DNA from 3 places in the Providencia sp. Marseille-Q8014 genome. Region 3 is predicted to be linked to each of the others. Evidence: riboswitches for the same ligand, from Rfam matches in the RefSeq annotation. Region 3 holds a riboswitch; each other region holds the start of a gene.
The links. A riboswitch is a leader RNA that binds a small molecule or an ion and turns the genes downstream of it on or off. The one in region 3 is predicted to bind thiamine pyrophosphate.
Positions count from the first base shown of each region.

Region 1 (10,375 bases), 2.9 Mb from region 3:
AGCATATCCATAATAGAGGCTATGGCTGCTTTGTCATCGGCACCCAATAGACTCGTGCCGTCCGTGACAATAATATCATCACCTAGATAGTTAGCGAGTTCAGGGAACTCACTTTGACGAAGATAGATATTTAGCTGTTTATTTAAGCACAGGTCTTCACCGTTATAGTGCAGGATTTGTGCTTTAGTATCATTAGTTTGTTCAGCACTCGTATCAAGATGACCAAAGAAAGCAACGGTAGGGACGTCATAATCTAAATTTGAGGGCAAGGTTGCAGTGACAATGGCGGTATCACGTAGTTTAATCTCTTCAAGACCTAATGCTTCCAGCTCTTGAACGAGTTTTTTGGCTAAAACGCGCTGACCTTCAGAAGAGGGCATAATACCCGCAGCGCCATTTTCCCTATTGGTGGTGGTATTAATTTGGGTATAAGAAATAAACCGATCAACAATATTCATTATATTCATTCTCCAACATCACTATGATGAATGTTTTCTTTTATGATTGTGGTTATAAATGTCGTTTTCATATTTATCACAATCTTTTTTATCATGAATAATGAAAGAACCAATATCTGACCAGTGAATTTTTTTTCAAAATGCCACCGAGTGTAGAAAAATGATAATTAGTAGAGGACATTATTCGATTAATAGATTAAGATGCTGGGCTTTAAGTTTATTAGTGATTTTAATCTAATATTTTTGTTGAGAAATAGATAGCCTTTCATTTGTATTGTCTTTTTGTCTATTGGTAGTTAATGATATCAAAATAAACCCATAATTTAGGTTAAATTTTTAAATAAATTTAATGGGTTAATTTTATTTAATTCTAAAACAGAGAGTTAACTTGATGCAGTGCTAGTTTTAACTAAAACTCAGGCGTTTAATTTCTATTAACATATTGATTTGAAATGTCTTTTGTTTTTGCTGAGGCGTGTTTTATTCAATTATTTTTGATTGTTTTTGCTTTTGTTAAATTAATTGAGAGGGACGTCTATAGACAATGTTATTATTTAAATAGCCAAGGCTAATCGAAATAGAATAAAGTTTTAGTAAAATAGGATTAGGTGTGGTTATTTTCTATTTATAACCGAAATCTAAGTATGATTAAAATTTAAAATATACTTATAGTCTTATATGGCGTTATATACGCTATAAAAACCAAAACGATAAGTTAAAAATAATCATTAGAAATTTGATTTAAATGCTACTAGACTGTTAACAATCAATGATAATAAGTCATGAGGTTTTCAGTGCAAAAAAGTATAATAACAAAGAGTAGTTTTATTTCAGGTTTCCAGTGGTTCTTCTTTATTTTTTGTAACACAGTCGTGATTCCACCTACCTTACAATCGGCTTTTCATTTAACAGCTGAAACCACATTTGTTATCACACAATACGCTTTCTTACTGATCGCTGTGGCTTGTTTAATTCAAGCTTTTTTAGGTCATAAGCGCTCATTGATGGAGGGGTCGACAGGGCTATGGTGGGCCACAATATTGACCGTCACCCTCTCGGAATCAATGCAAGGAACCGCTTTAGCAACCATTGGGTGGAGTCTAACCGTCGGTATTTTTTTGTCGGGGATTGTTACCCTTTTAATCGGTATCACAGGTATTGGCAATGGGTTATCCAGTTTGTTCAAACCCGGTGTTTTAGTGGTATTTATGTTTCTCCTTGGAGCCCAATTAGTTTCGATTTTTCTAAAAGGTATGCTTGGGCTTCCATTTGGCGTCATAGATACCAATGTCGAGGTTAATTATCCGGTATTCTTTTTAGCATTCGCGGTGCTAATTTTGGTGATTGCGATGATTGTGTTTTTACCCGCAAGCGTGAGTCAATACGCCTTATTATGTGGAACCATTATTGGATGGATTGCATATAGTCTGTTATTTGATGGCAAAATTTCAGCCATTTCGGAAGTTAAGTGGGAGTTGTTTCCTTTTGGACGTGCAGATGAAGTCCAACCCAGCATCGTGATTACGGCGATATTGGCCGGTATTTTGAACACGTCAAATACTTTTGGGGCAATACGTGGAAGTGATGTTTTTTATCAGCAAAAGGGATTAACAAAGTCTATTTACCGTCGGAGTTTTGTGGCGTCGGGTGTTTTGACTTTATTTTCGGCTCCGTTAGGTGTGGTGCCATTTTCGCCTTTTGTATCATCTATTGGCTTGATTACACAAACGAAAGACACTTCACGAGTCTCTTTTACTATCGGTAGCGTGTTGTTGTTATTGGTTGGGGCTATCGCCGCATTAACCCAATTTTTTCGCTCATTGCCTCTCGCGATTGGCAGTGCTGTCATGTTAGCAACCTATTTACCCCTGTTATTCTCTTCTTTTTCATTTTTAGCCGAAATTAAACTGAACGCGCGTAATATTTATCGTTTGGCTCTTCCCCTGTTTATTGGGATTTTTTTGATGTCAGCACCTGATGCGGTAATGAGTTCGCTACCGATGATGTTCAGTTCACTGCTAGGAAACGGTTTGTTAATGGGGATTATTCTGTCATTGATCCTCGAAAACAGCATTAAGTGGGATCATATTCATTAGAAGTGGTAAAAACCTCATTATGTTATTTTTATAATGAGGCTAAAGCCTATTCGCTACAGGGGAGCATAGAGCTCATAACGACCGGTTTGGTAATGAGTAGGAATATAAAAGCGGCCATCAAAGCTATTTTTGTAAGATTTATAACGACCAAACATGCCGGCGGATACTGATGTTGAACGGTACTTAAATGGGTATTGAGTACCATCTAAATAGACGACGGTGATGTGATAATCAGTGATTGGTTTGGTCTGGAGAACTAAGCTATCTTTACTGTTTGCATCCCTTACCATATGAGGAAGGCTATAGTTTACGGCGACCATTTGCCCACGGTAGGAATAGTAGTACCCTTGGATGTTGTGCTTATTCGGAATAGAAAAACGTGCAAAATCCGCATCGGTTATCAAGCCAATAGAATCGAAATACTCACTATAACCTTCGATGGTTATTTCATGATTTTGACTAATAGTAATGGCCTGAAAAGGGCGAGTTCCCTTAATCTCTTTTTGTGCCTGTAAGCGAGAGAAGGTCTCTTCTACGGTATATTCCTCGCCATCTATATTTCTGGCCCCTTGAATTTCCGCCATCATTAATTGGACGATTTCTGTTGAAGGTGTTGGATGCTGCCAACGCACATTCGCACAGGCACTCAATAAGCATACTGATAATGCGGCAAAGAGCCACAGAGGCCATTTTTTAGCAGTCATAGTGGATTTGATAATAGTGGAAAGAGAATGCAGTATAGACTGACAAGCCTAGTTAAAAAGTAGCTAAAAAAGGGATAAACCTCATCCATGAAGTTTATCTCTGATAATTTAACGGCCTAGGTAGCCATCCCAATCTTTCCAAACAGGTTGTAATCCTGAACGGATCAGTGATTCGGCAACTTGGGCAGCGCTACGATTATCGTGTGGGGAAAATTGTTCTAATTCCGCATGGTCATCGGCATAGCCGCCCGGTTGTGTTTTGGAGCCCGCACTCACATTATTAATGGCTAGAGGGACAACATGATCGCGGAAATAAGGGGATTCACGAGTGGAAAGTGATAACTCAATATCTGGGGCTAATAAACGAAAGGCACAAATTAGTTGCACGAGTTCAGCTTCATTCATTAAAGAAGCCGGCTCGATGCCACCAGCACAAGGACGTAATCGCGGAAATGAGATTGAATAGCGGCTTTGCCAATAGTGTTTTTGGAGGTAAATCAGATGTTCTGCCACCATATAGCAGTCAGTTCGCCAGCTATTAGACAAACCAATTAATGCTCCGAGTCCTATCTTATCGATTCCGGCCCGTCCTAAACGGTCTGGAGTTTCTAATCGCCAGTGAAAATCCTGCTTTTTACCTTTTAGGTGGTGCAACTGGTAAGCCGGTTCATGGTAGGTTTCTTGATATACCATGACGCCATCTAGCCCTAAAGCTTTAAGTTCGGCATACTCTTCAGTTGCGAGTGGCTGAACTTCCATCATCAAGGAGCTAAAGTAGCTGCGTATAGTAGGCAAGTGTTCACGAAAATAATCCATCCCAACTTTAGATTGATGTTCACCCGTCACCAGTAACAGGCTATCAAAACCGATTTTACGGATCGTTTCGCATTCATTAATGATTTCATGTTTATCTAAGGTTTTTCGTTTAATGCGATTACTCATCGAAAAACCACAATAAGTGCAATCATTCGCGCATAAATTTGATAGATATAGCGGGACATAAAATCCGACCGTGTTTCCAAAACGTTGTCGTGTCAACTTTTGAGCTTTCTGTGCCAGCTGTTCAAGAAAAGGACGAGCGGCAGGCGAAAGTAACGCCATAAAATCATTGAGTGTTAGGGTGTCGTTAGCAAGTGCCTGTTGTACATCTTGAGCTGTTTTGGCATAGATTTGTAATGTAAGGTCATCCCAATTGAGCTGTTGCCAGCGTTGACGAAAGCTTGTACTCATTGCAGTGCTCCCAAAAATTCGGTTAAGGGGCTGGATGCTTCAGCATGTTGTTTAGGTCTAGCAAGACCGGCTTGCCGAGCGAGTTCTGCTGCTTCTAGGGAAACTCTAAATGCGTTTGCCATCAGTACCGGATCATTAGCAACGGCAATGGCCGTGTTGACTAATACCGCATCGGCGCCCATTTCAATGGCTTCAAGGGCATGGCTAGGAGCACCAATCCCCGCATCAATGACGACAGGAACGGCGGCTTGCTCGATAATGATCCGTAGCATCTCCTTGGTTACTAACCCTTTATTGGTTCCAATCGGCGCACCTAAAGGCATTACGGCCGCACAACCCACCTCTTCGAGCCGTCGACAGAGAACCGGATCTGCACTGCAATAGGGAAGTACCACAAAGCCTTCTTTGACCAACTGCTCTGCTGCAAGAAGGGTTTCAACGGGATCGGGCAGTAGGTATTTGACATCTGGGTGGATTTCTAACTTTACCCAATTCGTACCTAAAGCTTCCCGAGCAAGACGTGCCGCGAAAATGGCTTCTTGAGCATTTTTGGCCCCCGACGTGTTGGGGAGTAGTTTTACGCCAAGTTCTTGTAAAGGTTTTAAAATTCCATCGTCATTGCCACGTAAGTCAACACGTTTCATCGCCATAGTAACGAGCTGGCTACCTGATGCCGTTATTGCCGCTTGCATTAAGGTTGGGTTGGCAAATTTCCCTGTTCCGGTAAATAGACGTGATTGAAAAGTGACATCGGCAATTTTTAACATGATTAGCCTCCAGCGATAGCTTGAAACAATAAAATATTGTCTTGATCATTTAGATGGTGTGAATCCCACTGATGACGAGGAATGATAACTTGGTTAATGGCCAAAGCCGTACCAACGGTACTACGTTCTATCGCGGTAAGTAATTGAGACACCGTTAATGGCGCCTCGAACTCCATTGGTTGGTCGTTAATTATAAGGCGCATGTTTCTTCTCGACAGATAGGACATTGAATAGAAGGGGTTAGCTGCAATGTATTCCATTGTTGCTGTTTGCCATCAAATAAACGCAATTTTCCACTTAAAGAGGAAGGTAACCCAACTAATAGCTTAATCGCCTCTAAGGCTTGTAAGGTGCCAATGACACCAACGACAGGCCCAAGAACACCAGCGGTACGACAGTTACGTTGAGGCTCCGTTTGGTCTGGATATAAACAGGCATAACAACCATGATTAAAAGGAGGCTCGAGCACCATTAACTGTCCACCAAACCCAACAGCACTCCCGCTAACGAGTGTTTTATTGGCTATCACACAGGCTTCATTCACAGCATGACGCGTCGCCATGTTATCGCAACAATCGAGGACTAGATCGACTTGCTCGACAAGTGGCAATAAGCTTTGACTATCTAATTTCTTTTGTAAAACATGGGTTGTCACTAATGGATTAAGGTGTTGCAGTCGTTCTGAGGCCAGCTTAGCTTTTGATTGTGGGATGTCTTCGGTACCGTATAAAACTTGCCTTTGTAAATTAGAGAGATGCAATTCATCGTGGTCAGCAAGCCACAATTCACCCACACCAGCAGCTGTCAAATAAAGGGATGCTGGGGCACCTAAACCACCGAGACCAACAATGAGCACTTTACTGTTTTTCAGCTTGGCTTGACCTTCTAGCCCAATATCTTCAAGCAATAGCTGGCGGCTGTAACGCATAAATTCGTGATCATTTAACATGATAAACTCCTCGAATTCACCTACAGCTACAAGAAAGTATGCTGTAGGTTTGATTCAGGTAATCAATGATTTTCTACGAGGCGCAAAAGTGTTTTTGTTGCCTCTAGCCAATCGTCCGCTTTGGTAATTGCACTTACTAAGGCAACACTACCCACCCCAGTTGCGAGTACGGCGGGCACTTTATCGATAGAAATGCCACCGATAGCAACGGTTGGATAGTCTGGAGTCGCCTCCACCATGGCTTTTAGCGTGTTTAATCCTTGAGGAGATGACGGCATTTCTTTAGTTTGTGTCGGGAAAATATGCCCCATCGCAATATAAGAAGGACGCACTGATTTTGCGATGGCGAGTTCATGCTCATCATGGGTTGAGATACCTAAACGTAGCCCCGCTTGATGAATAGCAAGTAGATCGGCGGTTTCTAGGTCTTCTTGACCGAGGTGCACACCATAGGCAGCAAACTCAATGGCTAAACGCCAATAGTCATTGATAAATAACCGTGCATGATGTTTTTTGCCTAAAGCTATCGCTTGTTGGATATCATCACGAACTTCATCTTCACGCTTATCTTTTATACGGAGCTGTATGGTTGTGACGCCTGCATTGAGTAGACGATCAATCCATTCGACAGAGTCGACTACGGGATACAGGCCGAGTCGATGTTCTGTGGGGGCAAAAGGTGTATTAGGCAATTTTGTCATCGGACACGACCTCAGCGCTATGATATAACTCACTACCATGGGCTCGGAAAGCTTCGGACATTTGTTCCATTCCCGCTTCTTTTTGTGCCGCATAGTCACGTACTTCCTGCGAAATTTTCATTGAGCAGAATTTAGGGCCGCACATAGAGCAGAAATGAGCAACTTTCCCAGAAGCTTGCGGTAAGGTTTCGTCGTGATAAGCACGGGCAGTATCAGGATCGAGTGCGAGGTTGAATTGGTCTTCCCAGCGGAACTCAAAACGTGCTTTGGACATGGCATTATCACGAATTTGTGCACCGGGATGGCCTTTGGCAAGATCAGCGGCATGCGCTGCGATTTTATAGGTAATCAACCCTTGCTTAACGTCTTCTTTATTGGGTAAACCCAGATGCTCTTTAGGCGTGACATAACACAGCATTGCGCAACCAAACCAACCAATCATGGCGGCTCCAATGCCTGATGTGAAATGGTCATAGCCCGGTGCAATATCGGTAGTCAAAGGGCCTAATGTATAAAATGGTGCTTCATGGCAGTGCTCAAGCTCTTCAGTCATGTTACGACGGATCATCTGCATTGGCACATGCCCCGGCCCTTCAATCATCACCTGTACATCATATTCCCATGCAATTTTTGTCAATTCACCAAGCGTGTGTAACTCGGCAAATTGTGCAGCATCGTTTGCATCTTGAATGGAGCCAGGGCGTAAACCATCCCCTAATGATAAAGAAACATCATAAGCCGCACAGATTTCGCAAATTTCACGGAAATTTTCATACAAGAAATTTTCTTGATGATGAGAGAGGCACCATTTCGCCATAATCGAGCCACCGCGAGAGACAATGCCTGTCAAACGCTTCGCGGTCATTGGAACATAACGCAATAATACGCCTGCATGGATGGTGAAGTAATCGACGCCTTGTTCTGCCTGTTCAAGTAACGTATCACGGAACATTTCCCATGTTAGGTTTTCGGCGACACCGTTGACTTTCTCTAATGCTTGATAAATAGGAACAGTACCGATAGGCACAGGGCTATTGCGTAGAATCCATTCGCGAGTTTCATGAATATAGCGTCCAGTAGACAGATCCATCACGGTATCTGCCCCCCAGCGAGTAGACCAAATCAGTTTCTCGACTTCTTCTTCAATGGATGAAGTGACCGATGAGTTACCGATATTGGCATTCACCTTCACTAAGAAGTTACGGCCGATAATCATGGGCTCTGATTCAGGGTGATTGATATTGGCGGGTATGATGGCACGACCCGCTGCGACTTCTTGACGAACGAATTCAGGCGTGATGTTTTCCGGTAGATTCGCCCCAAAACTTTGTCCTGGATGCTGCTGCCTTAATACCTCACCACGAATACGTTCACGGCCCATATTTTCACGAATGGCGATAAATTCCATTTCCGGGGTAATAATACCTTGGCGAGCATAGTGTAACTGAGTGACACGCTTGCCAGAGATCGCTTTTAATGGGCGAGGGCGATGATTAAACCTTAAATGGTCTAGCCCCGCATCAGCGAGTCGCTGTTGTGTAAAATCAGAGCTGAGGTTATCAACCTGAACAGTATCATTACGTTCGCGGATCCAACCTTCACGGATCTTTTTTAATCCTTTATGGACATTCAGTTCCGAGTCTGGGTCACCATAAGGACCCGACGTATCATAAACGGGCACCGCTTCATTATCTTCAAATTGTGGATTATCTTTATCACCACCAATCAGTGTTGGCGAGAGTTGAATTTCTCGCATAGGTACCTGAATATCCTCTCTCGATCCCGTTAAATAGATACGTTTGGAATTAGGGAATGAGACGCCAGAAACCGTGTTAATGAAGTTTTCAGCAGCATCACGTTGCGCTTTTCGCGTTCGTGCAGGTGCAGCTTTAGGTGAAAGGTCAGTTGTAGGGATAATATTATTTTGGGACATAGCAATTTCCTGACATTGTCACGAACGATTATGCGGTATGCATAGCGTTCTGGTTTATCGTAAGAAAGTTGCTTGTCTGGAGTTCGGATGGAGTAATAGTAAGATGTTGCGCTTTCATTTTGCTGTGCTGTTAGTTTCGCCATATTGTGAGTTTTTTCATCAATATCAATATGAGCTGCGAAATAAACAAAATTGGGCGCTAAATGATTACTCTTGTTCCCTTCGCGGGTATTAACCCGATCAGGTTCCGCGGATCCCGAATTAACGGTCTCAGCTCGTGGTATACACCACTGAGCACTCCGACAAGAGACTCCAGTATAGTGTTCTCTGGGTTATTCTCAAGCATTTTCCTTGTCATCCTTCACACGATAAGTGTGTTGGCTGCGCTCAGCGACCCAAGTCACATACGTGTGTATGCTCCTTGGGATATCTTTGCTTTCCTATATGCGCTTTAGAGGAAGTGACATATGCATGGTTTCGAGGAATGGCATATACATGGCTTAAAGGAAAAGAATATTTTAATAATGGCGTATTCAAACTAAAAATAAGGTTAAAGTTGCCACGTATATTGTCGCCAGTTATTTTCTTCCGCTGCCCGTTGTAGTTTTTGATCGCCATTAACAATAAACACTTCATCCGCAAATTGACACATAGGAAGGTCGTTAGCGGAATCAGTATAAAAATAGATATAGGCATCGGTAATTGGCTGGTGGCGGATCCACTGGAGGAGCCGTTTGACTTTACCTTCTTTAAATGTCGCAATACCTTCGACTTCATCGGTATAGCAGCCATTTTGCTGCTTTATATCGATCCCCATTACAACGTCAGCGCCTAAACGTTCGGCGATTTTTTTCACAATAAATGAGACTGTTGCGGAGATCACTATGATCGGAATGCCGTGTTGTCGATAATTTTCGATAGTACGGATCCCTTCAGGGTAGATGCGCGGTACCACCATAGTGTCAACAAAATCGGCTAACCAGAGATCAATTTGTGAGGTACTGATCCCAGCTAAAGCCTGTAGGCTAAAACGCAGGTAAGTTGCCATATCCAGCGTACCCGCATTGTATTGTGCCATCATCTGTTTATCCGCTTCGACAAAGCGAGGATCTGTGATAATTTGCTGATCCCACAGGTATTGTGTCCACAACACGCTACTATCACCTTGAATTAAGGTCTCATCTAAATCAAAAACGGCTAATTTATTTTGCATTATGCCTCTTTTTACGATTCGCTAACTAAATGCACGAATTTCATTCTTGTTAAACATTAACTCTAGGCGAGTACCGGGTTCAAAGAGTCGTTCAGACGAACGATTAAGCAAATCAACCGTCATGTTACCCGCAGCCGTATTGACTGAGTAACGAATAATGTTTCCTAGTAGTTGATGATCAAGAATGATTGCATCAACAGGGTGTGAAATATGATCGCCGTAGTGGCGTCCTGTCTCCTTAACATAGATGGATTCAGGGCGAATAGCGAGTGTGCCTTGTAAATTTAGCCCCAATAAGGCATTCGCTTTATCTGCATCGACAAG
Region 1 covers NZ_CBCOPT010000001.1:416,553-426,927, forward strand. The annotation lists gene pepT (peptidase T) at 1-458, opposite strand, end outside; gene ACWPW6_RS01800 (uracil/xanthine transporter) at 1,241-2,554, shown strand; gene ACWPW6_RS01805 (hypothetical protein) at 2,608-3,258, opposite strand; gene thiH (2-iminoacetate synthase ThiH) at 3,367-4,488, opposite strand; gene ACWPW6_RS01815 (thiazole synthase) at 4,485-5,255, opposite strand; gene thiS (sulfur carrier protein ThiS) at 5,258-5,458, opposite strand; gene ACWPW6_RS01825 (HesA/MoeB/ThiF family protein) at 5,446-6,204, opposite strand; gene thiE (thiamine phosphate synthase) at 6,267-6,905, opposite strand; gene thiC (phosphomethylpyrimidine synthase ThiC) at 6,889-8,838, opposite strand; TPP riboswitch at 9,039-9,150, opposite strand; gene ACWPW6_RS01840 (HAD family hydrolase) at 9,389-10,051, opposite strand; gene ACWPW6_RS01845 (ABC transporter ATP-binding protein) at 10,073-10,375, opposite strand, start outside.
Region 1: another riboswitch for thiamine pyrophosphate. It lies ahead of thiC (phosphomethylpyrimidine synthase ThiC); the one in region 3 lies ahead of thiB (thiamine ABC transporter substrate binding subunit).

Region 2 (10,375 bases), 1.4 Mb from region 3:
TTTTAGCCATGTGATTATTTAATAGTTGCCACTACCCCAACTATCGGGTCTATACTTTTATCACTCTTTTTTTCATTACAAGGATCAAAATGGCTATCGATAAGCTTCATCGCGCACTCGTTATTCTTAATGGCAAACAAGCAGCCAATCCTGAACTCAGAAAATCAATCTATCAACTACGTGACGAAGGTCATACGATTTGGGTGCGTATCCCATGGGAAAACAGTGAGTTACCTCTTTTTATTGAGGAAGCCATAAAGCAAGGCGTAGAAACCATTATTGCAGGCGGCGGTGATGGCACCATCAATGCGGTATCAAGCGCGCTAATGGCTTTACCTGACACACAACGCCCAGCTATGGGGATTTTACCATTAGGAACCGCGAATGATTTCGCCACTAGCGCTAATATTCCTATGGATATCCATGCGGCTTTAGCATTAGCAGTAAAAGGTAAAGCTTTTGCTATCGATATTGCTAGAGTGAATCATGATGCTTTTTTTATGAATATGGCCACTGGGGGATTTGGTACACGCATCACCACAGAAACGCCAGAAGCCCTAAAATCCGCTCTCGGTGGCGCGGCCTATGTGATTAACGGCCTATTACGCCCTGACACCCTAAAAACTGATACCTGTAAAATTGAAACTGAACATTTTAACTGGGAAGGCGAAACTTTAGTCGTCGCCATCGGCAATGGTAAACAAGCAGGTGGAGGTCAGCAACTCACTCCAGAAGCGTTAATCGATGATGGTAAATTGAATTTATTGATCGTGCCTGCGCGTGATGTGATACCCGCCCTACTGACGAATTTGTTCACCAATGACAAAAATCAGCATTTAATTGAAAAAACAACTTCTTGGGTCAAAATTTCATCCCCCCATGAAATGGTATTTAATTTGGACGGAGAGCCACTTTCTGGTGAAACTTTCACCTTTGAGTTACTACCTGAAGCGATCCACTGCCGATTACCGCCTCAATGTGGCTTGTTATCTTAAATTTAATGATTAACATCCCCTAGACTTTTGTTAAATGGAGGAAGTCATGACTGATATCGCCAAGCTGTTAGGTTCTGAAGCATCAACACTTCTTGACCATCGTTGCCAAACCATTCCCCGTGACAGCATTTATTTACCTGGTTCTGATTTTGTCGATCGTGTCATGATCGATAATAACCGCCCCAATAGCGTCCTTCGTTCAATGCAAACTTTATTTAATCATGGTCGCTTAGCGGGAACGGGTTATTTATCTATTCTTCCTGTGGATCAAGGCGTTGAGCATTCAGCAGCAGCCTCATTTGCCGCTAACCCCCTCTATTTTGATCCTAAAAATATTGTAGAGTTGGCCATTGAAGCCGGTTGTAACTGTGTTGCCTCTACCTATGGCGTACTGGCTGCCGTTTCCCGTCGTTATGCTCATAAAATTCCTTTTTTAGTTAAGCTCAATCATAACGAAACCCTTAGTTATCCAGCACAATATGACCAAACACTCTATGCAAGTGTCGAACAAGCATTTGAAATGGGGGCGGTTGCTGTAGGTGCTACCATCTACTTCGGTTCTCATGAGTCTCGTCGCCAAATTGAAGAAATCTCAGCGGCATTTGAACGGGCACATGAACTTGGTATGGTCACAGTTCTCTGGGCTTATTTACGCAACTCCGCATTTAAAAAAGATGGCGTTGATTACCATGCAAGTGCCGATTTAACAGGGCAAGCTAACCACATCGCGGCGACTATTGGCGCTGATATTGTTAAGCAGAAAATGGCTGAAAATAATGGGGGCTATAAAGCCATTGGATTCGGTCATACTGATGAGCGCGTTTATACCAAACTGACAACAGATAACCCAATCGACCTTGTACGTTATCAATTAGCCAACTGCTACATGGGACGTGCGGGCCTGATCAACTCCGGCGGCGCTTCAGGGCAAAATGATTTAAGTGATTCCGTTCGTACTGCTGTAATCAACAAGCGTGCAGGTGGTATGGGATTAATATTAGGCCGTAAAGCCTTTAAGAAATCGATGAAGGAAGGCGTCGAGTTAATCAATGCCGTGCAAGATGTTTACCTGAATAAAGACATCACCATCGCTTAAGCTTTATCTACCTAACGTCCTCTGATTGCAGGATAAAATTGTTGACAAAGCGGGATAAAAAACCTCTTTTCCCGCTTTATGTTATCAGGAAAAATGATACCCAATTTTCCTAATTGATTTTCAATCAGCATAGCCAATATGCCAGCAAGCACACTCTGTCAATCAGTAACATGGAACCTTCATAAGAAGACACTTTTGTGGTTCACCTTACCACCACGCATGAAAATGATGAACAGGTCCGATCCCTTCCCCCACCTCTAAGCTATCCGCATGCTCTAACGCCGCTTGTAAATATGCTTTGGCTTCAGGAATCGTTTGCTGCCAATTAGCAAATCGAGGCCTCAGTGCCGCTAATGCGGCAGACAGAGTGCAGCCTGTACCATGAGTATGACGCGTATTCACTCTTGGTGACGTAAAGCGCCACTCGCCTTCAGGAGTAATCAACCAATCGGGACTTTCACTGTCAGTTAAATGTCCACCTTTCATTAAAACCGCCTGACACCCCATTTCTAGTAATCGATGCCCTTGACTGAGCATGTGGGCTTCTGTTTTCGCGACTTGTTCATCTAACAATGCCGCCGCTTCAGGTAAGTTAGGGGTAATAAGTGAAACCAAAGGCAGAAGCTCACGTCGCATCGCATCAATTGCGTCAGGAAGTAATAATGGGTCACCACTTTTAGCGATCATCACCGTATCTAAAACAATATGAGGAATATGATATTGCTTTAAGGCTTGCGCCACGACAGCAATGACTTCTTGGTTGAATAACATGCCGATCTTAGCGCTATCAATACGCACATCACTAAGTACCGATGCGAGCTGCGCAGCAACAAACGTATCAGGTAATTCGTGAACTGATTGCACACCTCGGGTATTTTGCGCTACCAAAGCAGTCATTACACTCGTTCCATAAGCACCGAGTGCCGAAAACGTTTTTAAATCCGCTTGGATCCCAGCGCCACCAGAAGGGTCTGTTCCAGCAATGGTTAACGCATTGATTTTCATGAAATGTCACTCCTAAGCACAGCATAAGGAGTGGTCTATTGGAAGGTTTATCATTGACGCTTCCGACTTCCCTACGCTGGCATTATCCAGATCAGGTAATACGGGTGCTTCTCAGTCTTAAGCGACGCCCCGAGCCAAAAATACTGAATAAGTATCGCATTTTTTCTCGCAACAGACCAGCCTATCAGCCATAGCTTTCCTTACATGGCTGATTATGCAGAGACAATTAAGATAATGCCCAATATTAGGCAAATTCAATTAATGCTGTTATAACTCACCTATGTAAACTAAAATAATTAAAGTGTATAAGCATATTATCAGTCATGATAGTCGAGACTTATTACCCATATTTATCTACTTCAATGCCATCGAAACACGCATTAACCTGAATCGGATTTACAATGAGAGTTAATAAAAAATTGCAGCAAGTTGTAGGAGCATCAGCTTTAATGATGACTTCCATCTGCTTCGCGTCATCCACCAACACAGCTCAAGAGTCTGAGGGACTCTGGGATAAATTTACTCGAAATGTCAGTACTACTTGGGATTCGGATCAATACGACATCTATATTCCTGTTTTAACATGGCATAACCGGTTTACTTACGATAAAGAAAAAACCGACAGTTATAATGAAAATCCTTGGGGATTTGGTCTCGGTAAATATCGCTATGATGAAGATAATGACTGGCATGCCTTATATGCTATGGCGTTCATGGACTCACATAACAAAGTCGAGCCAATCGCAGGTTATGCTTTTCAAAAAATGTGGATCCCAGGCGAACTGGATGGTTTTAAAATGGGGGCAGGTTTCACGTTAAGCGTGACGGCTCGTGATGACTACTACTATATTCCATTGCCTCTACCACTCCCATTAGTTTCTATGGAATATGACCGATTAGCGGTTCAAGCCACTTATATTCCAGGAACTCATAATAACGGTAACGTGTTATTTGCCTGGCTTCGTTGGCAGTGGTAATCCGTATTATTCATTAAATAACAACAAAAGTGGTCAGCAACAGTATTCTGTTACTGGCCATTTTGATTGATGCATTATTTTTGATTCGTTGCTTTCCGATAAGTTAAATACCCAACAACACCACCACCGCCATCTTGCGGGTGATTTATGCCATCCATAACATTGACTGTTTCGAAATCAAAAGGCGAAACGCCTTCTAGGCAAGCAACATTCACGCCATATTGTTCAGGATTTGAGCGCCGTTGATGAAAGGTATAAATGCCACAAACAGAACAGAAGAAATGAGCAGCCTGCTGTGTGTTAAACCGATACTCGGTTAACTTTTGTTTGCCTTCAAGAATTTCAATACCAGATAATGGTGCAGAGACTGCAATTGCCCCTCTCATTCGGCAGTAGGAGCAATTGCATCGTCTTAGGGTATTCAATCCATCGGTGAGTGTTACTTTGAATTTAACGCTGCCACAATGGCATTGGGCAAATCGTGTCTCCATAAAGCCTCCCATCAATGAAATGAATAATTACATTAATTGATGTTGAAGCTAATTAATTAGCTGTCGATGCCTTGTTTTTTTCAGCTTCTTGTTTCTTCGCCCCAGAGAACTGATAACCAATCCATAGCACCGCAATCCATACTGGCATGATCAAGACCGAGATCCTTAGCCCATCCATCATTAAGATAATAATTAAAATCATCGCTAAAAAGGCTAAGCACAGGTAATTGCCGAATGGATACCAAATACTTTTAAACTTCGTTTCAATACCTTGTTTGTTCATTTGCGCTCTAAACTTTAAGTTAGAAACACAAATCATAATCCAGTTAAGAACCAGCGTTGTCACAACCAATGTCATCAGTAAAGCAAATGCTTTACCTTCCATGATAAAGTTGATCACAATACCGCCAGAAGTTGCAATACCCGATACGATCAGCGCCATGACAGGCACGCCACCTTTATTTACTTTCGCCATAAATTGAGGGGCATTTTGTTGTTGCGCTAAGCCATATAACATACGGCTTGTACAATAAGCTGCACTATTATACACCGAAAGAGCAGCGATCAAGATAATCACGTTTAATGCATTTGCAACCAGCATGTCACCTAATTCATGGAAAATTAAAACAAATGGACTTGTTTCACCATCTAGATTAACCCATGGGTATAAGGCCAGTAATACCGTTAGTGAGCCTATATAGAAAATCAGGATACGATAAACAACTTGGTTGATCGCCTTCGGAATACTTTTTTCAGGCTCTTCGGCTTCCGCGGCAGTGATCCCAACCAGCTCAAGGCCACCAAATGAGAACATAATAATGGCTAATGCCATTAATAACCCTATAAAATCATTAGCAAAGAAACCACCATGCTCCCATAAGTTAGAGATGCTGGCTTGTGGGCCACCTTTACCGCTCAATAATAAATAACAACCAAAGACAATCATCGCAATTACAGCAATCACTTTAATTAAAGCAAACCAAAATTCGGTTTCGCCATAAGAGCGCACATTGATTAAGTTGACCGCATTAACAGCAATAAAGAAAACAGCAGCAGAGACCCAAATAGGTAAGTCAGGCCACCAACGTCGCATATACTCCCCAGCTGCGGTCAGTTCCGTCATCCCTACGAGGATAAACATAAACCAGTAATTCCAGCCAGACAAGAAGCCTGCAAAACCGCCCCAATACTTAAACGCGAAGTGGCTAAATGAACCTGCAACAGGCTCTTGAACAATCATTTCCCCTAACTGACGCATAATCAGAAAGGCGATAAAACCACATAATGCATACCCTAGTAATACAGAAGGCCCCGCCATCTTAATCGTTGTGGCTATTCCAAGAAACAACCCTGTACCTACGGCGCCCCCCAAAGCAATCAATTGGATATGCCTATTCTTTAATCCACGCTTTAGCGTCTGCTGCTCTTGCGCCATAACTTTACCCTTATCATCCTATGTATTTGCTTGTTATCTCTAATTATTGAGCAAATCATACACGTTTATTTGAATTTTATTATTAACACTATCTCAATACCTACTCTGCCCTATTATGAGCATTTAGCATATTAAATATTGAGGTTACGTGACAAAAATTGCAGAAGGAGCACATTATGACGCATAAAAGAATAAATTCAAAACGGTAACCAGTCAGTGACTCCGCAGATACCATATATAAAGTTTTCGCCGCCTTGGTCGCAAAGGCTATCCATCGCTAAAAGATATAAGAAAATGCAGGTTATCACGATGCAAATACCGATCACCAATTTGTATTTCAACTATGATCTCCCTTAAAAACGGCGTAATACATATTACTTTTCATGGTGTTATAATTAATTCACTCTCGAGTAAGGTGATATAGCTATCTGTCGATGATGGTTAACATAAAATGTTACATCAGTCATTCAAGTAAAGTTTGAGGAAAATAAGCAATTTCCATCCATTTTTGTATTTATGCTCAATTTTCCAACTAATCGTTAAAAACCCAGTTTGATTGACTTTTTTTTCATCAATTCAATGGCTATTCCGCACAACCAGCCTTTGTCATAAACAAATGAAGTTGTGTATACTTCAGCTACTTTATTAAGGGCTATCAGAAGTTAATGTTTATTTTTCAATCATATTGATAAATATTCTGCTCGCCGCTTCATCAATAATGATAGACAAATAGTTTTATACGGGTTCGTCATACCGTGCTAGATTGGTCACGAATGACCCCTACGGAGTTCGGGTATACATGTTTTACTATTGTTCTTTATTACATAATTGAGGAATAATGCTTTAATTAACTCAATTCGACAGAACAACTGTACTTCGAACAAAATTTAACGCCAAAAGGTCAACGACCTCAGTAATTAAATCGAGATGCCACAAGACAACCACTTAGCACTTGTTTATGCCCTAAGCAAATGGATTGAAGAACATTTAGGCCGTGTTATCCATTTAGAAGAGCTTGCTGCCTACTCAGGCTATTCGCTTTGGCATATGCAGAAAATTTTTAAAGAAGTCACTGGAATTTCATTGGGTAAGTATATTCGCCAACGCCGACTTGCTGGCGCGGTAAACCTGTTGAGAAACAGCGATCAGTCTATTTTCGATATTGCACTAGACTTTGGGTTTGGTTCACAGTCGCATTTCACCTACATGTTCCGTAAAGAATATGGCATCACGCCATTTGATTTTAGGCAAAATGTTGATATTGATTTAGACGTCAAAGAACCATTACATTTAGCGAACCACCGTGAGTGAAGATGCCTTATTGGCATTGAAGCTATCACGTCTCTTCACGCATTCAATGCCATAAGCCATTGTCACTTTAGTAATTTTATATTATCAGCGCACCCGAACTATCCCATAGCGACGAGGCAAGTCCTTGGGATAACGCATTCAATATGCAAAACCATCTTACACATTTATCGTCACCACTCTTTTTTAGCTAATTTACATTTTTTGTAAATAGAGTAAGGTATTTCAATTAAATATCATTAATCGGAGGCGTTGATGTCTATCAAACTGGTAGCGATTGATTTAGATGGTACTTTACTCAACTCTCAGCACCAAATTACACCCGCTGTCAAAGATGCCGTCATTCAGGCTAAAAATAAAGGTGTTCGTGTTGTACTCGCATCTGGACGACCATTTTCTGGGATATCCCCTTACCTTAAAGAGCTCGGGCTAGATAACGCATCTGATTACTGTATTAGTAATAATGGGAGTGTCATTCATCAAGCCAATGATGGTACTCATTTAATTGAAAACTTACTTGATTTCGCTGATTACCAATATTTTGTCTCCCTTGCTAACGATGTGGGTGTACATATGCATGCGCTTGCACAAAACACCATGTTTACAGCGAATCGTCATATCAGCCATTACACGGTCCACGATGCCTATCTGACCAATACACCTCTTGTATATTGCCCTGCAAATGAAATGGACACTGACCTGAAATTTACAAAGTTCATGATGGTCGACCAGCCTGAAAAGCTCAGTATCGGTATCGGTTATATTCCTGAAGACGCTTTTGAAAGTTACTCTTTAATGCATACAAGCCCTTACTTTTTAGAAATCTCGAACAAAACAGCCAGTAAAGGCGCGGCATTACAATTGATTTGTGAGAAACTCGGCATCACACCCGATAAAGTCATGAGTATTGGTGATCAAAATAACGATGTGCAAATGCTACAATATGCCAAAGTACCTGTCGCGATGGGAAATGCGATTGATAATGTTCGAAACATCGCAAAATTTGTTACAACAACCAATAATGAAGATGGTGTTGCTGTTGCACTAAATAAATTTATCAACCACCAATAATCTGTTTGGCAGTGAACTTCACTGCCAAATGAAGATATACCACAAAATAATACCATTCATTTACGTATTACCCTCTTAGTTTCGCTGCTGTTAAAAATATAATTCAACAGCAAAACCTTACTTACCTCTCTAAATTTGATACTATCTGCCCCCTTAAAAATACTGTAATACTAAAATATTCATTGCAAAATAAACATTACAAACAGGTAGTAAAATGTTTTCAACTAAAGATATGGTAATTCTTGGGATGATGGTCTTCGCGCTGTTTTTAGGCGCTGGCAACATCATTTTTCCTCCAATGGCAGGCTATCAGTCCGGTACCGATTGGCTTAGTACCTCGCTCGGTTTTATTATCACAGGTGTTATTCTGCCTTTCATGACACTGGTCACTGTCGCCGTTAAAGGCAGAGGAGAAAGACTGTCCGTTGATTTACCCAAATGGGTCGCTGTTATTTTTTGGGTTGCTCTGTACTTAATTGTTGGCTCCACTTTTGCCATGCCTAGGGTAACAAATACGGCATTTGAAATGGGCTTTATCCCTTTAGGATTTGTTGAAAAAAGTACAGCATCTCATTTGACCTTTGCTTTGATTTTCAACGTTTGTTCGCTGTTTTTCATGCTTAAGCAAGGTACGATGATCAGCGCTATTGGCAAATTCATGACACCGGCTTTGCTTGTTCTCTTAGTGGTTGTGGGTATCGCTGTCGTTGTGGAGCCGCTGTCTCCAATTAATGCCCCCGTGAAGCAATATGCGGATTACGCCTTCTTTGGCGGTGTTATTGATGGCTACCAAACTATGGATGTATTGTCCGCAATGGCATTTGGTGGGATCGTAGCTCGCGCATTAGCCTCGAAAAAAATCACTGAACCTCGCCAAGTTGCTTTTATCACCATTAAAGCCGGTTTAATTTCCGTGAGCTTACTGGCGGCTCTCTACATTTGTTTATTCTATCTTGGTGCGACCAGTGAAGTTGTCGCGAATACCGCGACAAATGGTGGGCAAATCTTCTCACGCTACGTTGATGCACTGTTTGGTTCAATTGGCACATGGATTATGTGTGGCATTGTTTTATTAGCCAGTATGACAACACTGGTTGGTGTTACTAGCGCATGTGCGGACTATTTTGCGACCTTCCATCATCGTTTAGGCTATCGTTTTTGGGTCGTCTTTTTCACACTACTCACGACCATTGTTTCAACCTTTGGCCTGGATACGCTGTTAAGAGTCACTATCCCTGCTCTACTGATGATTTACCCGTCGTCAGTGACGATTGTGTTCTTGCAATTTGCTCGACGTTATATGGCGGCACCAAGAGTATCTTATGGCATCACAATTGCCGTTATTGTCTTCATGAGCTTGTTAGATACGCTCAACAATATGGCATTACTCAGCGAAGGCGTTAAACAATTTTTAGTGAGTCATTTACCGCTGTTTGAACAAGGTATGGGCTGGCTAATACCGGGGATCATTGCTTTCATTATTTCTTTATTTATCGGAAAAATGTTTTCAGGTAAACCAGCGCAACTCAATGATGAACTTGCTTAATTAATCCGTTCACCTTTCTATAGCGCCCTCTATTTTTGTTGGGCGCTTTTCACTGAAACTTTGACAAGAGAAGCACGCCGAGTCGCTAAAAAACAAATTATTGACCCGAGTGTTACCATTACGACACCTTGCCAAAAACCTAAAGTCAATGTTGTACTTAATAGCATCGACGAAAAAGCGGTTGATATTACTGGGGTGAAGTAAGATAGCGTTCCTAAAAAAGCCACGTTGCCTCTAATCACGGCTAACGTCCATAAAGCATTTGCTCCACCTGTCGCTAATGATGCAATCACGAGTAATAAAATACTTGATAACGAAATATGAAAATGTTTATCCGGTTCAAATGCAAACAGTATCCATAATCCCACGGCTGTCAATAGAAAAAACAGCACCATTCCGTTGTGCCCACCTGAAATACGCTTCGTCACATTACTGTAAAACGCCCAAAGAA
Region 2 covers NZ_CBCOPT010000001.1:1,969,124-1,979,498, reverse strand. The annotation lists gene yegS (lipid kinase YegS) at 90-995, shown strand; gene fbaB (class I fructose-bisphosphate aldolase) at 1,042-2,091, shown strand; gene thiD (bifunctional hydroxymethylpyrimidine kinase/phosphomethylpyrimidine kinase) at 2,299-3,096, opposite strand; TPP riboswitch at 3,148-3,238, opposite strand; gene pagP (lipid IV(A) palmitoyltransferase PagP) at 3,498-4,073, shown strand; gene ACWPW6_RS08650 (GFA family protein) at 4,148-4,564, opposite strand; gene ACWPW6_RS08645 (amino acid permease) at 4,617-5,999, opposite strand; gene mgrB (PhoP/PhoQ regulator MgrB) at 6,197-6,307, opposite strand; gene ACWPW6_RS08635 (helix-turn-helix domain-containing protein) at 6,927-7,310, shown strand; gene yidA (sugar-phosphatase) at 7,563-8,378, shown strand; gene brnQ (branched-chain amino acid transport system II carrier protein) at 8,593-9,924, shown strand; gene yddG (aromatic amino acid DMT transporter YddG) at 9,954-10,375, opposite strand, start outside.
Region 2: another riboswitch for thiamine pyrophosphate. It lies ahead of thiD (bifunctional hydroxymethylpyrimidine kinase/phosphomethylpyrimidine kinase); the one in region 3 lies ahead of thiB (thiamine ABC transporter substrate binding subunit).

Region 3 (10,375 bases):
ACTGGCTTGCTCTACTTTTTCTGGCTTATGCGCTGGAATATTTTTACCGTATTTGTAGGCCCAAATAATCATTAAGATACCAATTATGATCATTGGTATGGATAGAATTTGTCCCATACTAATACCGCCAAATAGACCTAATTGCGCATCTGGCTGCCTAAAGAATTCAACAATAATCCGGAATGCGCCGTAACCAATTAAAAATAAACCTGACACACTCCCCATAGGACGAGGTTTGCGCACAAATAGGTTCAGGATCAGGAACAGAACAATACCTTCTAAAAACATCTCATAAAGTTGGGAAGGATGTCGTGGAAGCACACCATATTGCTCTAAAGTAGGTAGCAATGAAGGGTCTTGTGCCGCAAGCTGAATATCTTCACTGCGCGAATGAGGGAATAAGAAAGCCCACGGTGTATCAAGTGTCACACGTCCCCATAACTCACCATTAATGAAGTTACCGATCCGCCCCATTCCAAGACCAAAAGGAATTAACGGTGCAACAAAATCAGAAACTTGTAAAAAACGGCGGCGAGTACGGTGTGCAAACCATAACATTGCACAGATCACACCAATCAAACCACCATGGAAGGACATGCCGCCATCCCAAACTTTAAATAAATAAAGTGGGTCATCAAGGAAAACAGGAAGATTATAGAAGAAGACATAACCGAGTCTTCCACCAACAAATACACCTACGAAGCCAACGTAGAGTAAGTTCTCAACTTCATTTTTTGTCCAACCACTGTTAGGTTTATTTGCGCGACGACCTGCCAGCCATAAAGCAAAAACAAACCCTACAAGATACATAAACCCATACCAGTGAAGCGATACTGGCCCAATCGAGAACATTACGGGATCAATTTCCGGAAATGCTAAGTAGCTGTTACTCATCGTTCCCCACTTTATTTGTTAATCTAAAATCATTGCGCATCATAGCACAGCTCATACGCAGGTGAATAAGGCTGATTAGATCCCACCTCGGGCAAAACCACCAAGCCCGTTTTTTTCCATAAATTGGCTAATGATCAACCTGATGTTCTCGCTTGTCTCAGCCTTTAAGATATCAGGAACTAATTTTTCGACCATATCAGACTGTAGCCCACGGATAAGGTACTTAACTCTCGGTACACTTCTTCCACTCATACTTAAAGAACGATACCCCAAAGCAATCAACGCTATCACACCTAAAGGCTGTCCTGCCATTTCACCACACACACTCACCGGCAAATCAAGACGATGACACTCTTCATAAACTTTAGCTAAAAAGCGGAGCATTGCGGGATGAAGGCTGTCGTAGATAGCAGCCACATGCGTGTTATTGCGGTCTACGGCAAGCAAATACTGAGTCAGGTCATTTGTACCAATTGAAATAAAGTCTACTCGTTCTTTTAACTCAGGAAGCAAAAACAGTAAAGAAGGAACTTCAAACATTACGCCAATTTTAGGTGTTTGTACCGTTTGGCCGATCGCTAAGCTGACTTCCTCTTTTGCTCTGTTAATCAATGCAATAGCTTCATCGACTTCATTGATGCTGGTGATCATCGGCAGCAGTATGCGCAAGTTTTTTGTTAACACGTTTGCATGTAGCATCGCTCTTAATTGGATCAAGAAAATTTCGGGTTGATCCAACATAACGCGTATACCACGCCAACCTAAACAGGGGTTTTCTTCACTGATAGGCATATAAGGCAATTGCTTATCTGCACCGATATCCAACGTCCTAAGTACCACCGGTTTATCTGCAAACAAGTGCAAGATTTCTTGATACAACAGTTTCTGCTCATCTTCTGATGGAAAACCATTGTGCAGCATAAAAGGCAATTCCGTCCGATACAGCCCAACACCATCAACTGCGACATTAATTTGTTGCTCATAACGGGGGCTTAATCCTGCATTTAGGTGAATATGAACTGATTCACCGTTTTTCAGCACAGATTCTTGCTCAAGGGCTCCTTCCGCTAAACGGCTAAGCACATCCTCTTCTGCGATGATTTGCTTATATTCCTGAGTAATAATATTTTCAGGTTCAATAAAAACTTCTCCTCGATAGCCATCAAGGATCAAAAAGCGGTTATGCAATAGGGATGGATCAATATCTGCTCCCATGATTGCAGGGATCCCCATCGCGCGGATCAAAATAGCGGAGTGAGAATGTGTCGCACCATCACGAACGATCACCCCAGCCAACTGCTCTAAAGGCATTTCTGCCAATAGGCTAGCACTTAGCTCATCGGCCACGAGGATAAAGCGTTCTGGCCATTGATCTATTGAAGATAAACTATCATCTAGATGGAATAATAAGCGTTGGCCTAATGCACGAAGGTCGGCTCCTCTTTCTCGTAGGTAGAGGTCACGTAAACGAGAGAATTGCTCAACATAATCCTCAATAACTGTCTTCACCGCCCACTCAGCGACAAAGCCTTGTTCTATAGCGGAAAACAGCCTATTTTTCAGTTGAGGATCATGCAATAAATGGTTATATAAATCGAAAATTGCCGCACTTTCTTTTTGAGAATGAGCAATAAAGCGTTTACTAATACGTCGACACTCAGATGCTGCATTTTCGATAGCGGTAATGAGACGCAGTTTTTCATCATTTTGGTCTAATGCACTGGCCTCACAAATACTGTCAAATGAAGGCTGTGAACTATCTTGCCAGCCATAAGCCATCACAATCCCTTGAGAAACAGGAATTGCTTTAATACGGCTCTGCCTGTACTGACCAAACACGCCTTTAGCCTGAGCTTGTGATAAGATAACCGCCAGTTGCATTGACAGTGTCACCATGAATGATTCCTCGGTTTCACTGAAAAAACGCCGCTCGTGCTGCTGAACAACTAAAACACCTAATAGCTGACGACGGTAGACAATAGGCACACCTAAAAAGGCTTTTAGTCGCTCTTCTTTTAATTGGGGAAGGTATTTAAATTCGGGATGTTCGCGGATATCAGCGAGGTTTAGCATTTCAGATTGGCGTCCAACCGCCCCCACTACCCCTTCATCAAATCCAAGGCGAATAGCAACACCGCTAGGTTTTCTCAACCCGCGGGTTGCCATTAAGTAATAGCACTGGCGCGAATGGTCGGCCAAATAAATGGAACAAACATCCGTCTGCATCGCATAACAAGTTTCGTTAACTAAGACTTCTAACGCCTCGGTTAAGCTTGTCGCCATTGCTACTTTTTCAACAATATCACGTAGACGCGTCAACATGATTTTATCTCGCCCCGCGTCTACGGTGAGTAAACGCAGGTCTCTGTGCCGGTTTTTGTTCCTGTAATGACATTACAACGGGTGCAAACTCTTTCATGACGCGGCGATACACTTCCCGTTTAAAAGAGACCACTTGTCTTACAGGGTACCAATAACTGACCCATCGCCAGCCATCAAATTCTGGCGATTTACTGCGCTGAACGTTTATATCTGCTTCATTGCATTGAAGTTGTAGTAAAAACCAACGCTGTTTCTGCCCAATACAAACAGGTTTTGTGTCCCAACGCACCAAACGCTTGGGTAATTTGTAACGCAACCAATTGCGAGTTGAAGCCAATAACCTAACATCTTTTCGTTGTAGGCCAACTTCTTCGTACAGTTCACGGTACATAGCCTGTTCTGGCGATTCCCCTGGGTTTATTCCCCCCTGAGGGAATTGCCATGAATGTTGACCATAACGGCGAGCCCATAAAACTTGCCCTTGCCGATTACAAATTACAATTCCTACATTCGGGCGGTAGCCATCATCATCGATCACCAGACTACCTCAATAACCAAATTTGAAAGATGGCTAATTGTTTCACACATACCCAAACTGGTAAACCTATATCAATAGAGTTTGCAGATATGAGCAAAGACACTACAATAGCCTCTGTCTCAACGGGGTGCCGAAATGGTTATTTAGGCTGAGAATTAACCCGTAGAACCTGATCCGGGCAATGCCGGCGTAGGGATTTGAGCTACCAGCAGCATAATATTGCTAAGGTGCCTTCTCAAATCCTGTGTAGTTTTCTCTCTAACGCAGGAAATAAAATGTTAAAAAATTCACTCTTTCGCTCTTTGTTGGCATTCACAACACTCAGTTTGGCCCATTTTGCATGGGCAGAAAAACCAACATTAACTGTTTATACCTATGATTCTTTTGCTGCCGAGTGGGGGCCTGGGCCACAAATTAAAAAGAATTTTGAAGCACAATGTGGTTGTGAACTCAAACTTGTGTCACTTGGAGATGGTGTAGCCCTCCTCAATCGCTTACGCATGGAAGGGAAAAAAACGAAAGCTGATATTGTATTAGGCCTCGATAATAATCTTATTGTTTCCGCTGAAGAGACGGGTTTATTCGCACCCGCAGATATCAACACCGATACCATGAAATTACCCATAGCGTGGGATAACACCACGTTTATTCCTTATGACTATGGTTATTTTGCTTTTATCTATGACACCAACAAAATCAAAAATCCCCCCAAGAGTATGAGTGAATTATTAGATAGCACACAACCTTGGAAAATTATCTATCAAGATCCACGCACAAGCACACCGGGCCTCGGTTTAATGTTGTGGATTGAAAAACTTTATGGTGATAAGTCAGCAGATGCATGGCAAAAAATGGCTAGCAAAACCCTTACCGTGACAAAAGGTTGGAGCGAATCCTATGGTTTGTTTTTAAAAGGTGAAGGGGATTTTGTCCTTAGCTATACATCATCACCCGGCTATCAGATCCTTAATGATAATAAAGATAACTATGCCGCAGCCCTCTTCGATGAAGGGCATTACATGCAAATTGAAGTTGCGGCAAGATTAAAGACGAGTTCTCAACCTGAGTTAGCTAAGCAATTCTTAGCCTTTATGTTAACCCCTGAATTTCAAAATACCTTACCCACCACCAATTGGATGTATCCCGTGATTGATATACCGCTACCTGACGTATACAAGGTTCTTCCTATGCCTAAAAAATCATTACAGTTTAGTGCTCAAGAGGTAGCTAAAGAACGTCAATCATGGATCCGGTTATGGCAATCCGCCGTCAGCCGTTAATTAATTTATCGCTGATTCCGGGGGCGTTAGCCTCCGGTTTATTAGTCACGGTTGCACTATTGGCTTTTGGTGCACTTTGGATTTTTTCGCCCGTCATCTCCGTTAACGACATTTTTAACGACAGCTATTTATGGCATGTCATTGGATTTACTTTTTGGCAAGCTTTTCTCTCTGCCCTATTTTCTGTTCTTCCCGCGATTATACTTGCTAGAGCGCTTTATCGGCGTAGGTTTTTAGGTAGGACCCTGTTATTACGTCTTTGTGCTATGACGCTCGTTTTACCCGTGCTTGTGGCTGTGTTTGGTATTTTATCTATTTACGGAAAAACAGGTTGGCTTGCTCTCGTATTTCAATATGTTGGCCTTGAATATCATTTCACCCCCTATGGCCTTCAAGGCATACTGCTCGCGCATATTTTCTTTAATATGCCACTCGCGACGCGTATGTTGTTGCAATCACTTGAGAGTATATCGATAGAACAACGTCAAATCGCCGCACAACTAGGCCTAAATGAATGGCAACAGTTTCGTCTTTTAGAGTGGCCTTACTTGCGTAGGCAGATGTTGCCTACCGCAGCACTTATTTTTATGCTCTGCTTCGCCAGTTTTGCTACTGTACTGGCTCTTGGCGGAGGCCCAGCAGCAACAACTATCGAGCTTGCGATTTATCAAGCCTTAAACTACGACTTTGACCTTGGACGTGCAGCCATTCTTGCTCTAATCCAGCTTGCCTTTTGTGTCGGTTTAATGTTTCTGAGCCAAAAGATAAACAGCCTATTTTCAATAGGCCATAGTCAGCATGCTCAATGGTATGATCCTTCAGATAATAATTTCCGTCGCATACGTGACGCCATTGTGATTATTGCGGCTATTTTATTTCTTGTGCCACCGCTCTTAGCAATTATCGTTGATGGTTTAAACGGGCGTCTACTTGATGTTCTCAGTCAATCCGCGCTTTGGCAAGCCGCTGCTACATCACTATTTATCGCCTTATGTGCTGGCCTACTGTGTGTTTTACTCACAATGATGCTGCTCTGGAGCAGCCGTGAACTTCGTTTACGCCGTGCAATCAAGCTAGGACAAGCAATGGAGCTTAGTGGATTATTGATTTTAGCGATGCCGGGAATTGTCCTCGCCACCGGTTTTTTTATTCTATTTAATGAAACAATCGGCCTACCTGACTCCCCGTATGCGTTAGTGATAATGACCAATGCGTTACTGGCTATCCCTTATGCACTAAAAGTATTGGAAAACCCTATGCGAGACCTCGCAGAGCGTTATAATCCACTTTGCCATTCATTGGGTATTAGCGGTGTTCATCGATTACGTATCATTGAATTGAAAGCCTTAAAAAAACCACTCTCTCAAGCCCTTGCCTTTGCTTGTGTCATTTCTATTGGTGACTTTGGTGTGGTGGCACTATTTGGCAATGAAGATTTTCGCACCCTACCCTATTACCTGTATCAACAAATAGGGGCTTATCGAACAAATGATGGTGCCGTTACCGCTATGTTGCTACTTTTAATCTGTTTTGCTTTGTTTAGCCTACTCGAACGTATATCAGGAAAAGATCATGATAGAGTTAAATAAAATTGATTATCAATATGATAGCCTGAATATGCAGTTTAATTTTTCCATACAAGCAGGCGAGCGAGTTGCCATCATGGGGCCTAGTGGTGCAGGAAAAAGCACATTGTTAAGCCTCATTAGCGGCTTTCAATTAGCAAAAAGTGGCGCCATTTTATTAAATGGAGAGGATCATACCTATACGCCCCCAGCGAAACGCCCTGTATCCATGTTATTTCAGGAAAATAATCTCTTTGCTCATTTGAGTGTTAGGCAAAACATTGGATTAGGGCTACACCCCGGTTTACGGTTAAATCAACAACAGGTACAACAAGTCGAATTGATCGCAGCTCAGGTCAGCCTTGATGAATTTTTAGATAGATTACCGGCTCAGTTATCAGGAGGTCAGCGCCAACGAGCCGCATTAGCACGTTGTTTAATCCGCCAACAGCCTATCTTGTTGCTAGACGAACCATTTTCTGCCCTCGATCCCGCCTTACGTAATGAGATGTTGTTACTACTCGATGAAATTTGCCTATCTAAAGCCATAACACTGGTAATGGTGTCGCATAATATAGAAGATGCCTTACAAATAGCACCTAGAACAATGATCATTCATGATGGCGCTATTGCGTACGATGGTAGCACCAAGACATTATTATCAGGGAGCAATCCAGCGTCAGAATTACTGGGCATTACAAAAAATACTGTATAAAACCCCACCTATATCGTATAGTAGGTTCGTTAATTGTTGACGCGAGCCTCTCTATGCCTCAATTTATGTCTCCTGCTGAAAAAGGCTTTATTCTCAGCCGTCATTGGAAAGATACCCGCCAAGGGGTTGAAGTCAGCTATTGGCTGCTGACTGATCATGGCGCTCGCAAGGTCACTGTACCTATCCAACAAGCCATCGCATTTATTCCTATTTCATCGCTCCCCACAATACAACCTTGGTTAGACAAGCAAGCTAATTTGACATATCGCCCCGTCGAACTGCGCGATTTTCATCGTGAAAAAGTGTGCGCAATCTATTGCCATCAATACCGCCAGTTACAAAATCTCGATAAGCATTGCCAAGAGCTGGGCGTAAAACTGCTAGAAGCGGATATTCGCCCTTGCGAGCGCTATCTCATGGAACGTTTTATCACTGCACCAGTCTGGTTTTCACAAAATCAATATGGTGAATATCACCTTAAACCTTGTGAAAGTTATCGCCCCTCAATTAAAGCTGTTTCTCTAGATATCGAAACCAGTCAACATGGCGAGCTATACTCCATTGGGCTTTCAGGCTGCGGTGATAATGTCGTGTTTATGCTAGGGCCTGAGCAAGGAGCTGCACTCACTCAAGAGCACCGGCTAGTCTATGTGAATAGTCGCCCTCTATTACTGGAAAAGCTCAATCAATGGCTACAACAGTATGATCCTGACGCCATTATCGGCTGGAATCTCATTCAATTTGATTTAAACATATTACACAAACATGCCGAGCGCTACGGCGTCCCACTGTTGCTTGGCCGCCAAGGAAAAAAGTTAGAATGGCGTGAACATGGCTTTAAACAAGGTGTATTTTTTGCCTCTGCTGAAGGGAGGCTAATTATCGATGGGATTGATGCTCTCAAAGCTGCCACGTGGAATTTCGCTTCATTCAGTTTAGAATTTGTTGCACAAGAATTGCTGGGGGAAGGAAAAGCAATCGATAGTCCTTATGACCGTATGGATGAAATCAATCGGCGGTTTCATCATGATAAACCAGCGCTTGCACACTATAACATTCAAGACTGTATTTTAGTCCATCGCATTTTTGAGAAAACAGATTTAATGGCTTTCTTGCAAGAGCGTTCCACCGTCACAGGACTTGCCGTTGATCGAATGGGTGGCTCTGTCGCTGCATTTTCACATTTATATATCCCGCGCCTGCATCGACTAGGGTTTGTCGCACCAAATCTTACCGAACAAAAATTACAGCATAATCCCGGTGGTTTTGTGATGGATTCACAGCCTGGTTTATATGACTCGGTTTTAGTTCTTGATTATAAAAGCTTGTATCCATCCATTATTCGCACCTTTTTAATCGACCCCGCAGGCATGGTTGAAGGACTTGCCTCCCCGAATCAACACGCGTCTGTCAGCGGTTTTCGTGATGCATGGTTTTCACGTACCGTTCACTGCTTACCTGATATTGTTAGCCATATATGGCAAGGACGAGATAAAGCGAAACAACAAAATAATGCGCCATTATCGCAAGCGTTAAAAATCATTATGAATGCCTTTGCGGGGGTGTTAGGCGCTGAAGGATGTCGCTTTTTTGATCCTCGCCTTACCGCATCCATTACGATGCGTGGCCATGAAATCATGAAAATCACTAAGCAATTAATTGAGGAAAAAGGCTACCAAGTCATTTATGGCGATACTGACTCAACCTTTGTGTGGCTAAAAAAGTCGCATACACAAGAGCAAGCACAACAAATTGGCTTTGAACTCCGTGATTACGTGAATAATTGGTGGAAGGAACATTTACGTGATGAATGGCAATTGAATGGGGTTCTTGAACTTGAATTCGAAACGCATTATCGACGTTTTTTAATGCCAACTATTCGAGGGTCAGACTCTGGCAGTAAAAAGCGATATGCTGGACTCAGTGGCGATAACATGGTGTTTCGCGGATTAGAGACAATCCGTTCCGATTGGACACCTTTAGCGCAATATTTTCAAAAAGAGCTCTATACACGTATCTTTCATCGTCAGCCCTATCGTGAGTTTATCCGCGAATATGTACAGTCTATTCGTCATGGCGACTATGATAAACGTCTCATTTACCGTAAACGGTTACGCCGCAAACTATCTGACTATCAACGTAATGTACCACCACATGTCAAAGCCGCCCGCAAGGCAGATGAGTATAACTTGGCACAACAGCGTCCCCAACAATATCAAAATGGCGGTTGGATAAGCTATATCATCACGCTTGCAGGTCCTGAACCCCTTGAGATTATTACGGCTAAACCTGACTATGAGCACTATATTCTGAAACAGATAAAACCTATCGCCGATGCTATTTTGCCTTTTTTACAAGACGATTTTGATACCATTTTGACAGGCCAGATAAATTTACTGTTTTAAAAGGATTAATTTTTGTGCAATTTTTTGCTAAAATAATGGGCTATCCATCCCGTTTTAAAGTGGGAGCCTCTCTTGTAAATGCAAAGAGAAAACACAATATTAAGCAACAATAAAAAAAATAGTATTTTATAATACGTTGTTGTTTTTTTAACAGGTGACGATAAGCCTTGCTTGAATTAATATAACGCCCCTTTGGTATCTCGCACTTCGTTACTACACAAAAATTTGCGAGACAATTAGCAATAATTGTCCTTCGGGCAACGACTACAATTAATATTCATATTGCCCTTGTTTTACCAACACAAAGTGACGGCAAATATATAATTAGCCTGAAAAAATCTAAAAACAAACTATCAAAATTATGGAATTGAGTTAAACCTATGCCATTTACTCTTGGTCAGCGCTGGATCAGCGATACAGAAAGCGAGCTCGGATTAGGCGCCGTTGTGGCTATTGATGCCCGTATGGTGACTTTACTTTTTCCCGCCAGTGGTGAGAATCGTCTCTACTCACGTCATGATGCACCTATTACCCGAGTGATGTTCAATGAAGGTGATACCATTACCAGTCATGAAGGCTGGCAGCTCAAGGTCGAAAGTGTCAACGAGGATAACGGCCTACTTATTTACAGTGGTACTCGCCTTGATACAGATGAA
Region 3 covers NZ_CBCOPT010000001.1:3,357,604-3,367,978, forward strand. The annotation lists gene lgt (prolipoprotein diacylglyceryl transferase) at 1-894, opposite strand, end outside; gene ptsP (phosphoenolpyruvate--protein phosphotransferase) at 970-3,216, opposite strand; gene rppH (RNA pyrophosphohydrolase) at 3,221-3,754, opposite strand; TPP riboswitch at 3,868-3,968, shown strand; gene thiB (thiamine ABC transporter substrate binding subunit) at 4,030-5,034, shown strand; gene thiP (thiamine/thiamine pyrophosphate ABC transporter permease ThiP) at 5,010-6,623, shown strand; gene thiQ (thiamine ABC transporter ATP-binding protein ThiQ) at 6,607-7,314, shown strand; gene ACWPW6_RS14925 (DNA polymerase II) at 7,368-9,719, shown strand; gene rapA (RNA polymerase-associated protein RapA) at 10,100-10,375, shown strand, end outside.